DNA from 4 places in the Pantoea sp. SGAir0418 genome. Region 2 is predicted to be linked to each of the others. Evidence: predicted binding sites of a transcription regulator. Region 2 holds the regulator's gene; each other region holds the start of a gene.
What was found. Region 2 encodes CRP, which controls carbon source genes, mostly activating them, when cyclic AMP is high. Its sites were predicted from a motif close to ATGTGANNNNNNTCACAT; they were not measured.

Region 1 (3,109 bases), 170 kb from region 2:
AGGCGAAACAGCCACGCTTTTTGCAAGCGCGTTGCGCTATTTCTCAAAGGTTAAGACTCAGGTTTAAGCCATAGGTGTGATAACGGTTAACTGCACGTTATGCATATGCATTCGAATATAACATTCTCGTATCGGAATTAAACGTTTGTTTATTTTTTAAATGCAGAAATGATTCAGCATAAGAATTAATCAGCCCGACGGCGCTGTCATAAGGGATTTTTATCCCCTAATCAGGCAGTTATAGTAACGTAGTTGTTGCGACAGTGTGAGGGAAATGGAGAGGGTTGATTTCACAAGGTGAGCTGGGTCACAAATTAACGCATTGAAAAAGATAGGTTTTAGCGAAATTGATTTTTTATGCGGATTTTATGTTGCCTGATGTTTCGCCAGATCGTGTAAAAATAATGTTACATTTGTGTGACTTTTAATTTGGGCACCGTGTCAGGCGCCCGTCAGAAGAAAAATGCATCACGCGCAACACTCAGCGCAGCTGGAACCAGCGGCGCCAGACGAAGCGGATAATGAAAAACTCAACGGTACCCAGCAGCAAAAACCAGACGCAGAACACCATGGTGTACAGCTGATTCACATCCTGCAGATGCAGAGCCTGCTGCAGCTGTTTTGCCAGCGCTACGCCAAACGAAGGGGCGGGCAGCAGTAGCGCCGAAAGAAAGCCCAGCAGCAGAATGCCGCCCGGGATGATCAGCGTTTCAAACGGGTTTTTCATCGCATCATTCCAAATCAGTTAGCGCGGGCATTAGCGCATAAAACCGCGGCGCGGTGCAATCCCCGCAGTAGCGCGCGCTAAGAAATTTCTTCTATTCCATCCACTTAGCTGCAGAAATAGCGGCAGTTAAGAGTTATAGCCTTTGCTATACTTAAACCCATGATTTTGTTGTCTTTTTTTTGGCGGGTTGGCGTGCTAGACTGCGCGCACTTTTTCATTACTGAACCCGATATGCGGACAAAGTGCAGGCTTAATCGTCTTATTTCCCCGCATTGACTGAAAACCATGACATTTATCGCAACCCTGATTCTGGCCTTTGGTATGTCGATGGACGCTTTCGCTGCAGCACTGGGCAAAGGCGCGTCGCTGTATCGTCCGGGTTTCAAAGAAGCATTACGCACAGGGCTGATTTTTGGCGTCATTGAAATGCTGACGCCGCTGGTGGGCTGGGCCATCGGGCTGGCCGCCAGCCACTACATTATGGCGTGGGATCACTGGGTGGCATTTGGTCTGCTGGGCATTCTTGGCGGGCGGATGATCATGGAAGGTTTCCGTCAGACGGCCGACGAGCCGTGTGAAGCGCCGCAGCGCCACGGCTTTATGGTACTGGCGCTGACGGCGGTAGCGACCAGCCTTGATGCGCTGGCGGTGGGGGTTGGCCTCGCGTTCCTGCAGGTTAACATTGTGCTCACCGCGCTCACCATCGGTGCGGCTACCACTATCATGGCGACCACCGGTGTGCTGGTCGGCCGCTTTATCGGTCCGGTAATGGGCAAATGGGCAGAAGTGCTGGGCGGCGTGGTACTGATCAGCATTGGCTGCACCATCCTGATTGAGCACTTAGGGCTGTTCCGTTAACGTCTGGCACGATGGGGTGGGCGCGTTTTTGTGATCTGGTTCAAAAATAATTGCGTGAAAAATGCGCGGGCGTTATAATTTTCACGTAATTCTTCAACAATTTTTGTATCAGGTGCACCATGAAACGTTTTTTCCGCTCCGTGTTTCGCTCTTATGTTGAGACCTTCAAACACGTACCGCCGGGCGCCTTAAACTAAGCGCTCCGCCAGAAACCCTCGATAATCGCGGTCAGGGATCGACCTGTGGTTATCACTCGGCGCCGTTCCCCTCTGCGCATCTCTGTCACCAAAACTCACAAACATTAATTACTTTACCCTCAGGTCATACCGCTTTTCCGTCTGGCTTTTGATAACCTGCGCGCAAATTCTCTATAACATTGAGGCCATCATGCAGCTGTGCAGTTTTTCTCTTATTGACCAGGCAAGAAAAAGTTATGGCATCGTGCAACCCGACGGCGTGATCGATCTCGGTGCGCGGCTGGGCGACAGCTGTCCGGATTTGAAAACTCTGCTACAGCGCGGTGGCCTGAGTGACCTGCAGGTGTACCTGAGCGAGCCGGTGGACTATGCCTTCAGCGCGATTCGCTTCCTGCCGGTGGTGGAAAACCCAGGCAAAGTCTTCTGCGTTGGTATGAACTATGCCGACAAGCGCCAGGAGTTTGCCGCCACGCTCGACGCGCCGACGCTGTTCGTACGCTTTGCCGATTCGCTGGCAGCACACGAGCAGCCCCTGCTGAAACCGGCGACCACGGCTGAATTTGATTACGAAGGCGAGCTGGCGGTGATCATCGGCAAGGCTGCTTATCAGGTAAAAGCCGCCGATGCGCTACAGCATGTAGCGGGCTACAGCTGCTTTATGGATGCCACGGTGCGCGACATGCAGTTCACCTGGTTTACCGCAGGCAAAAACTGGCAGCAAACCGGCGGCTTTGGCCCGTGGATGACCACCGCCGACGACATCCCGGACCCGCAGCAGCTGGCGATCAAAACCTGGCTGAATCAGCGCGAAGTGCAGAACGATACCACGGCCAGCATGGTGCATCCGGTGGCGAAGATCATTGAATACATCTCGGCGTTTAGTCCGCTGTCACCGGGCGATGTCATCATCACCGGCTCACCGGGCGGCGTGGGGAAAAAGCGTACGCCACCGCTGTTTATGTTCCCTGGCGATGAGATCGAAGTGGAAATTGAGAAGATTGGCCGTCTGCGCCACCGCATCGTCTGACACGCTGTTACGCGGTGGCGAACGTTGCACAGCCACCGCGCTACCGCTTAAATAAATATTCAACAATACGAAATGTCCCGAATTTATATTTAAATGGCGCAGATTTAGTTATCAGGTTAAATAATTATTGTTAAGTTAATTTTCCTGCGAGGTATTGCGTAAATATTTTTGTGATCGCCAACTAATTCCCTCGCTTTGCTATAGTTAAAATTAAAAGCAGCGGCGTATTATCGTCCACTGCCGATTCCGGCATGGAAATAAGGGATGATAATGAAAACCATCAGTCGCGAGATCATTAAC
Region 2 (3,109 bases):
ATGGCATCGGCCAGCACGCGCAGCCGTGCCGAAATGATTTTCGCGTTCCAGCGGATCACCGCCTCGGCGTGGCTCTGCTCCACCAGCTTTTGCACCTCTTCCGGCTGGTGCAGGCTGACCGAGATATGTTCCTGCAGATCGAGCGCGACCTGGAAAGCGCGCGTCAGGCGTTTATGGCTGTTATCACGGCTGGCGGACAGCATATGCATCTGCTGGTAGCAGGTGGTGATCAGATCGACCGCTTTCTGCTGGCGCGCCAGTAGCGGCGGCAGCGCTTTTTCCGGATCGGTCAGCTGCGTCAGCAGGGTGTATTTGGCGTCGCAGTAATCGGCCAGCTCGCGGTACAGCAGGCTGAGGGTCTCGCGCATCGGCTGCTCTTTCCACAGCCAGAACCAGAACCAGTTAAACAGCCCGTACCACAGCGTCCCGCCGATATACAGCAGCGGCGGGACCCACATCGGCATACGGCCGACGAGGCTTAAGGTAAAGATGGCGGCGATCAGCGTGCCGGGCAGCAAACGACCATGCAGCGGGCTGATTTCACCGGTCACGCCCACCAGCAGCGGCAACACCAGCAGAATCAGCGGCAGCGGCACAGCGTAAGCCGTGAGGTACTGAATCAGAAAACTGCCGCTGGCGAACAGTGCGCCGCCGACAATCAGCCGTTTGAAGAACCGCTTGTGTGGCGTATCCAGACCGGCGATGTTGCAGCAGGCCGGCACCAGGGAGAACAGCAGCCCTTTTTGCAGATCGCCAAACAGCCAGCCGAGCGCCACAGGCAGGCACAGCACCAGCGTTTGCCGCAGCGCATAGTTAACTTCCGGATGATAGATGATTCGACGCCACATCAGCTCATCGTAAACAGAAACGGCGCGATGTTGCCATCACGCCGTAGGTGAGAAGAAATCAGCGGGTGCCGTAAACGACGATGGTTTTGCCGTGTGCAGAGATCAGGTTCTGATCTTCCAGCATTTTCAGGATACGACCCACGGTTTCGCGTGAGCAGCCCACGATCTGACCAATCTCCTGACGGGTGATTTTGATCTGCATACCGTCCGGGTGGGTCATGGCATCAGGCTGTTTCGCCAGGTTGAGCAGCGTTTGCGCGATACGGCCGGTCACATCGAGGAAGGCAAGGTTGCCGACTTTTTCAGATGTTACCTGCAGGCGACGCGCCATCTGCGCCGACAGGCGCATTAAAATATCCGGATTGACCTGAATCAGCTGACGGAATTTTTTGTAGGAAATTTCAGCCACTTCGCAGGCGGTTTTCGCACGTACCCAGGCGCTACGCTCCTGGCCCTCTTCAAACAGGCCGAGCTCACCGATGAAATCCCCCTGATTGAGGTAGGAGAGAATCATCTCTTTGCCTTCTTCATCTTTAATCAGTACCGCGACGGAACCTTTCACGATGTAGTACAGCGTTTCCGCTTTCTCACCCTGATGGATGAGGGTGCTTTTGGATGGATATTTGTGAATATGGCAATGGGACAGGAACCATTCGAGTGTAGGGTCTGTTTGCGGTTTGCCGAGAACCATTCGCTATTATCCTCTGTTGTAATCGTGCCCAAAATACAGGGGGCAGTTTTCCCTGTCAGGCGGTGAAATCGTCCAGCGTTTCCCGTGAGGGACAGTTATTCGGGGGTGGATTCGTAAGCGATGCTTTTGATTCGTCCCGCTTTCGTCTTTCGTGACGAAAATATTTTCAGCACTGTTTGTAGCATAGCTTTTGCAACCTGTCTCCTGTTGTCTCGCTTCAGCAGGTGGGGGATGCGTCTGCATTGCTGTTTGTCAGGTGAAAGCGTACTCTGGCGGCAAAACCGCCGCTTCAGGAGAAAGAATAATGCAGGCACGAGTGAAATGGGTGGAAGGGCTGACCTTTCTCGGAGAATCCTCATCCGGTCATCAGGTATTAATGGACGGCAATTCCGGTGATAAAGCGCCCAGCCCGATGGAGATGGTGTTGATGGCTGCGGGCGGCTGCAGCGCGATTGACGTGGTGTCGATTCTGCAAAAGGGGCGCAACGATGTCGCCGATTGTGAAGTCAAACTGACCTCGGAACGCCGCGAAGAAGCGCCACGCATTTTTACGCATATCAATCTGCATTTTATTGTCAGCGGCAAAGCGCTGAGCGATAAAGCGGTAGCGCGCGCGGTGGATCTGTCCGCGGAGAAGTACTGCTCGGTCGCGATCATGCTGGGCAAGGGCGTCGAGATAACGCACAGCTACGAAGTGGTGGAGCTGTAATCCAGCCGGGAGCGCGGCCCTGCGCTCCCGATCTCAGTTCCTCACGGCGAAACTGGCGTATTAGCCTGCGCTATTCAATACGTTTTCCTTCAATCAACCGCTGCACCAGCGGCGTCATGATCAACTCCATCGCCAGTCCCATCTTGCCGCCCGGCACCACCAGCGTATTCATGTGGGAAATAAACGAGCCCTGGATCATCGCCAGTAAATAAGGAAAAGCGATGCCCTCCAGGCCGCGAAAATGGATCACCACAAAGCTCTCATCCAGCGACGGGATTTCACGCGCGGCAAACGGGTTCGAGGTATCCACGGTCGGCACGCGCTGGAAGTTGAGGTGCGTGCGGGAAAACTGCGGCGTGATGTAGTTGATGTAGTCTTCCATCGAACGCACCACCGAATCCATCACCGCTTCGCGCGAATGGCCGCGCTCGCTGGTGTCGCGTACCAGTTTCTGAATCCACTCCAGATTAACAATCGGTACCACGCCAACCAGCAGATCGACGTGTTCAGCCACGTTATGCTGCTGCGTCACCACGCCGCCGTGCAGGCCTTCATAGAACAGCACATCGGTGTTTTCCGGCAGCGGCTGCCAGGGTGTAAACGTGCCCGGCACCTGATTCCACGGCACCGCTTCATCGTAGGTGTGCAGATATTTGCGCGACTGGCCGAGTCCGCTCTGACCATAGTCGCGGAAAGTCTGCTCCAGCAGGCCGAAGTCGTTGGCTTCCGGGCCAAAGTAGCTGATGTGACGCCCGAGGTCGCGCGCCTTACGAATCGCCATGTCCATTTCCGGACGGGTATAGCGATGGAAACTGTCGCCTTCTACTTCCGCCGCGTGCAGATCCAGCTGCTGGAAAATTT
Region 3 (3,109 bases), 1.8 Mb from region 2:
TGAAACGCATTAGCCGTTGGAGCGCAGCTGCGGATAACGGCGGAAAATAGCGATGCACCAGAACAGTCCCGCCAGGCCAATGATGGCGCCCACGTTGCCCACGTCTGCCATCTGCAGATGCAGACTGACCTGGTTACCGAGTAGCGCGCCAGCGCCGATGCCGATGTTATAAATACCGGAAAACAGCGACATGGCGACGTCGGTGGCGTCCGGTGCCAGCGATAGCACGCGCACCTGCATCGCCAGGCCGATCATCATCATTGCCATTCCCCAGATAATACACAGCACGGTAATCGCTGCCGGACGTACCGCAGCAAACACCAGCAGACCCATACACAGGGTAATCAGCGCAATGGCGGCGATCAGCAGCGCGGACGGGAATTTATTGCCCAGCGTGCTGAACAGAATGCTGCCCAGAATGCCGGCTGAGCCGAACAGCAGCAGTAACAGGGTGGTGAAGTTCTCATCGGCGCTGGCCACTACCTGCATAAACGGCTCAATATAGCTGTAAGCGGTGTAGTGCGCGGTCACCACGACGGTGACCAGAATGTACATCGCCACCAGCGCCGGACGGCGAAACAGCATCGGCACGCTGCTGAGTGAACCGGTGTGCTCACTCGGCAGGCGCGGCAATATCCGCACCAGCATAATCAGCAGTACCAGCGCTGACAGGCCGATCATACCAAAGGTGGTACGCCAGCCCAGATACTGACCCACAATACGACCAATCGGCACGCCCAGCACCATCGCCAGCGCCGTGCCCGTGGCCAGCATACTCAACGCCTGGGTTTTCTTGCCGGCCGGCGCAACGCGAATCGCCAGCGAGGCGGTGATCGACCAGAACACCGCGTGCGCCAGTGCAATGCCAATGCGCGACAGCACCAGCGACGTGAAATCCCACGCCACGGCCGATAACAGGTGGCTGGCAACAAACAGAATAAACAGGATGGCCAGCAGCAGGCGGCGCTCGACGTTGCGCGTCAGCAGCATTAACGGCAGCGATAGCAGCGCCACGACCCAGGCATAGATGGTCAGCATGATACCGACATCAGCGGTTTTCATTGCAAAGCTGCTGGCGATGTCCGACAGCAGGCCAACCGGCACAAATTCGGTGGTATTGAAGACAAAAGCAGCGATAGCCAGCAGCACCACGCGCAGCCAGGCTGTTTTTCGGGAAACGGTTGTTGATTGCATTGAATTCAAATCGGCTAAACGACGAGTGAGGGGGGGCAGGAACGCACCCGGTAAAGTGACCTCGATCACAAATTTCCGCTATTGTGGAGCATTAGTCAGCCGATGAAAACCGTTAACCCGGGTTTTATCACTGAATATTTCTTATCGCGCTGAGCGTGGTAAATAGCCTGTGGTTATGGGGAGTTGTTGCGGCTGCGTGCTGCCGGCCCGCGAGTCTGCCGTACCAGCACAGGCTAAGTCAGCTGTTTCTGTAATAGAAAAATCGCTTAGCCGTGCTGAGGGCGGGTATCGGGCGGACGGGTGTGGTTCAGACCAGGATTATCAGAGTCACGCCATATGCTTTAGTGCCACGCTAAAGTTGTGGGTCGGATTTTTTTTTACGCCCACCGGGCAGCAGTGTTCGCAGCCCAACGCAGTGGCGTAAAATTTACGCGCCTGCTGGATTGCAGCCCCGGGCGTGTAAAAAGTCCCGAGAAAACGGCGACCGCCGTCGGATGGCAGGAACGGACAGCCCTTCGCATGCACCACATGATTGTCGTTATAACCGGCATGCTTATCGACATAATAGTAAAGCTCCATCTGACTACCTCATTGCTGTGTAAAAAATAAGTCTAAGTATTATTGGAATAGAACGAATTATAGCGATGAATTGCTATTTTGTTTTAAGTGGTACGGCGCGAATGCCTGATTATTCGAATCCAGCGGAGCAGGCGGGACGCTGAGGTCCCGCGCTAACGATGAAGGGTATTACAGTTTGCGGCCCTGTAAACGCAGGCCAACCAGCAGTGCCAGCACCAGCAGGGCGCTGATAAACAGGGTTACGCCCGGCCAGCCGTAGCGGTGCCAGAACACGCCGCCCAGGGTGCCGGCCACGCTGGAGCCCACGTAGTAGCTGAACAGGTAAAGTGATGATGCCTGGCCTTTCGCCCGGCGCGCGCGCGGTCCAATCCAGCCGCTGGCCACCGAATGGGCGGCAAAGAAGCCGGCAGTAAACAGCATCATGCCCGGCAAAATCAGCCACAGCGAACTAAAGGCGGTCAGCAGCAGACCGGCCAGCATGATCGCCGTGGCGCCCGTCATCACCGGACCGCGACCAAAGCGGCTGGTCATCGCGCCAGCTTTCGGCGAACTCCACGAACCGGTGAGATACACCACAGACAGCAGCCCGACCACCGCCTGGCTCAGTGACCAAGGCGCGCTCAGTAAACGGTAGCCGATGTAGTTAAACAGCGTGACAAACGCGCCCATCAGCAGAAAGCCTTCGGCAAACAGCAGCGGCAATCCTTTGTCGCGCCAGTGCAGGCGGAAGTTGATCAGCAGACTGCGTGGCCGCAGCGAGGCAGGGCGAAAATGGCGCGACGCGGGCAGAATTTTCCAGAACATCAGCGCGCCAGCCAGCGCACAGCAGCCAATGACGCCAATGGCAATACGCCACGAGAAAAAGTCGGTCAGTACACCGGAGAGTAAACGACCGCTCATGCCGCCAATCGAGTTACCGCTGATGTACAGCCCCATGGAGAAGGCGATGACCCGCGGGTGCATCTCTTCGCTCAGGTAAGTCATGCCCACCGCCGCGACGCCACTGAGCGACAGACCGGTCAGCGCGCGCATCAGCAGAATCCCCTGCCAGCTGCTCATGGTGGCGGAGAACAGCGTACAAATCGCCGCCAGCATCAGCGCGGTCACCATCACCGATTTACGCCCAATCGCATCTGACAGCGGGCCGGTGAACAGCAGGCCCAGCGCCATCAGCCCGGTGGAGAGCGACAGCGAAATACTGCTTTCGGCAGGCGTCACGCCAAACTGCTGTGACAGCACCGGCAGAATCGGTTGTACGCAATAGAGCAGGGCGAAAGTGGCAAGACCGGCAGAGAACAGCGCCAGCGTCACGCGCATAAACTGCGGCGATCCACGT
Region 4 (3,109 bases), 1.6 Mb from region 2:
TCAGCGTCCATGGCTGATTACGGGCAAAGCCATGTGCAGGTTCACCTGCCGGACCAAACCACGGCCAGCAGACCGGCACACCGCCGCGAATGGCTTTGCCGCTGACAAACGGCGTCTTGTCGCTAAGCCAGATGGCGGGCTGCTGACCGGCCGGCTGCCATGCCAGCAGATGCGCGCCCTGCAGCGCAATGGCCGCGCGCACTTTCGGATGGCTGATCACCAGAATCGGCAATTCACCCATCTGACGCTGCGACAGGTAAGGGGTGATCTGCGTCACCACGGGCAAGTTAAAGAGCGAATTGTGCATTGTCAGACCTTCTCTCATCCAATCGAAAAAAAAGGGGCGACCGAAGTCACCCCTTGTCTGTTTAGCCGGTTAGCTTACTTAGCAGCAACCAGTGCAATCAGATCCAGAACCTTGTTGGAGTAACCGGTTTCGTTATCGTACCAGGAAACCAGTTTCACAAAGTTGTCGTTCAGAGCGATACCGGCTTTCGCGTCGAACACGGAAGTCAGGGTTTCGCCGTTGAAGTCGGTAGAAACCACGTCGTCTTCGATGTAGCCCAGCACGTCTTTCATGTCACCTTCAGCAGCGGCTTTGATGGCTGCACAGATGTCTTTATAAGACGCTGGTTTTTCCAGACGAACGGTCAGGTCAACCACAGACACGTTTGGCGTTGGTACGCGGAACGCCATACCGGTCAGTTTACCGTTCAGCTCTGGCAGAACTTTGCCTACTGCTTTCGCTGCGCCAGTAGAAGATGGGATGATGTTCTGCGCTGCACCGCGGCCGCCGCGCCAGTCTTTGTGAGACGGGCCATCAACGGTTTTCTGGGTGGCGGTGGTGGCGTGAACAGTGGTCATCAGACCTTCAACGATACCGAACTTGTCGTTGATTACTTTAGCCAGCGGTGCCAGGCAGTTGGTGGTGCAGGAAGCGTTAGACACGATGTCCTGGCCGGCATATTTGTCGAAGTTGGCACCACGAACGAACATTGGGGTGTCATCTTTAGACGGGCCAGTCAGAACCACTTTCTTCGCGCCGGCAGTGATGTGTTTACGTGCGGTTTCGTCGGTCAGGAAGATACCGGTTGCTTCAGCAACAACGTCAACGCCCACTTCGTCCCATTTCAGGTTAGCCGGGTCTTTCTCAGCGGTAACACGGATTTTTTTACCGTTAACGATCAGCGCGCCATCTTTCACTTCTACGGTGCCGTCGAAACGACCGTGTGTAGAGTCATACTTCAGCATGTAAGCCATGTAATCGGCGTCGAGCAGGTCGTTGATCGCGACGATTTCGATGTCAGAACGCTGCTGAGCAGCACGGAAAACGATGCGACCGATACGGCCAAAACCGTTGATACCTACTTTGATAGTCATATATTCCACCAGCTATTTGTTAGTGAATAAAAGGTTGGCTGTAAAATTACAAAAACCTTACCAGGCGTCAAGCGGAATCGTGTCAATTGTTGCGAAAGGTCAATTCCAGCGCCAGGAATAATTGGGTGCGCAAACGCTTGCGCAGCGCCCTTATTGCGCACCTATCTTACGCCGAATGCAGACTAAAAAGGGATGACTGTTGCAAAGAGTGATCGTCATCACAAAATTGCGCAGTGCTGGTCGGGGCAAAAGCATCCGCACGAAAAAAGACCCGGAAGATGTTGTTCGTTTGTTAGAATACTAGACGATTTTTACAGAATGACACTCCGGAACTCAAAATGGCTAAAGACACCGCACCCGAGGCAAAAATTGCCCAGCTGTCGGAAATGCAGCGCTACGTCACTCAGCATCGTGGAACCGAACCGCCTTTCACCGGCGCGCTGTTGCACAACAAGCAGGAGGGTATCTATCACTGCCTGGTCTGCAACGCACCGCTGTTTCTCTCCGAAACCAAGTATGACTCCGGCTGCGGCTGGCCGAGCTTTTACCAGCCGTATAACGATGAAGCTATCCGCTATCTGGAAGATGACTCGCACGGTATGCACCGCGTCGAAATCCGCTGCGGTAACTGCGACGCCCATCTGGGCCACGTCTTCCCGGATGGCCCGCAGCCAACCGGCGAGCGCTATTGTGTCAACTCAGCGTCGCTGAACTTTACCGACGAGCAGGGCAATCAGCACGAGGGCTGAGCATGAAGCAGGAACTGGAAGCAATGCTGGCGGCGATGACGCCGGAAGTCTACGAGCGCCTCGCCACCGCGGTGGAAACCGGCAAGTGGCCAGACGGCGTGGCGCTGACGCAGGATCAGAAAGATAACTGTCTGCAGCTGGTGATGCTGTGGCAGGCGCGGCACAACGACGAACCGCAGCACATGACCATCGGTAAAGGCGGCGAGATGGTGATGAAGTCGAAAAAACAGCTGAAGGAAGAGTGGGGAATCGAGTCCGACGTGACGCGCATCAACCTGCATTAACCGGCTGCAGGGCTGGAGAGCTCCAGCCCTGATTTTCAGATAATGACCGCACCCTGCGCCTGCATCTGCGCGATCGCGATCTCGCTGTCGTCCGGATTGAGATTGACGCCCCGGCAGCCTTCCTGCACCACCTCAACGTGATATCCCAGTTCCAGCGCATCCAGCACGCTGTACTTGACGCAGTAATCGGTCGCCAGGCCCAGCATCACCAGGTGAGTAATGCCGCGCTCGCGCAGCCAGCTGTCGAGCTCGGTTTTGCGGCGGTGCCCATTATCGAAAAAGGCGCTGTAGCTATCCACATCCACATCGCCGCCTTTATGGAACACCGCATCAATCAGACTGCGATCGAGATCCGGATGGAAATCCGCGCCGTGTGAGTGCTGCACGCCGTGATCGGGCCACCAGATCTGCGCCAGACCATTCAGTTCACCGAGGGTATACACCGGCTCGCCAGAGACCGAGGCAAAGCTGCCGTGATTGGCCGGATGCCAGTCCTGCAACGCCACCACGCATTCACCGCGCGCGCGGAATTCGCGTGCATAGCGATTAGCAACGGCAACCGTCTGGTCACCTTCACGCACGGCCATCGGGCCGCCGGGGCAAAAATCGTTCTGAATATCGATGATTATCAATGCCCGCTTCATGGGATTTTGCTCCGTATCAGTCTTCGGTCAGTTCGCCACGTAAATTCTGCTG

Region 1: the regulator CRP is predicted to act here: its motif matches at 1,614-1,631, upstream of azuC (stress response protein AzuC).
Region 3: the regulator CRP is predicted to act here: its motif matches at 1,248-1,265, upstream of C1N84_RS09625 (sugar transporter).
Region 4: the regulator CRP is predicted to act here: its motif matches at 1,587-1,604, upstream of msrB (peptide-methionine (R)-S-oxide reductase MsrB).

Annotation. Positions count from the first base shown of each region.
Region 1 covers NZ_CP027911.1:140,113-143,221, forward strand. Annotated here, with positions in the region: gene C1N84_RS00635 (DUF1158 domain-containing protein) at 482-727, opposite strand; gene mntP (manganese efflux pump MntP) at 1,013-1,585, shown strand; gene azuC (stress response protein AzuC) at 1,705-1,782, shown strand; gene C1N84_RS00650 (fumarylacetoacetate hydrolase family protein) at 1,973-2,809, shown strand; gene treB (PTS trehalose transporter subunit IIBC) at 3,080-3,109, shown strand, end outside.
Region 2 covers NZ_CP027911.1:307,415-310,523, forward strand. Annotated here, with positions in the region: gene C1N84_RS01305 (YccS/YhfK family putative transporter) at 1-848, opposite strand, end outside; gene crp (cAMP-activated global transcriptional regulator CRP) at 907-1,539, opposite strand; gene C1N84_RS01315 (OsmC family protein) at 1,844-2,248, shown strand; gene C1N84_RS01320 (phosphoribulokinase) at 2,319-3,109, opposite strand, start outside.
Region 3 covers NZ_CP027911.1:2,093,596-2,096,704, reverse strand. Annotated here, with positions in the region: gene C1N84_RS09625 (sugar transporter) at 10-1,194, opposite strand; gene C1N84_RS09620 (hypothetical protein) at 1,522-1,773, opposite strand; gene C1N84_RS09615 (MFS transporter) at 1,942-3,109, opposite strand, start outside.
Region 4 covers NZ_CP027911.1:1,888,141-1,891,249, forward strand. Annotated here, with positions in the region: gene C1N84_RS08655 (D-hexose-6-phosphate mutarotase) at 1-307, opposite strand, end outside; gene gapA (glyceraldehyde-3-phosphate dehydrogenase) at 382-1,380, opposite strand; gene msrB (peptide-methionine (R)-S-oxide reductase MsrB) at 1,719-2,129, shown strand; gene C1N84_RS08670 (YeaC family protein) at 2,132-2,413, shown strand; gene pncA (bifunctional nicotinamidase/pyrazinamidase) at 2,449-3,057, opposite strand; gene ansA (asparaginase) at 3,074-3,109, opposite strand, start outside.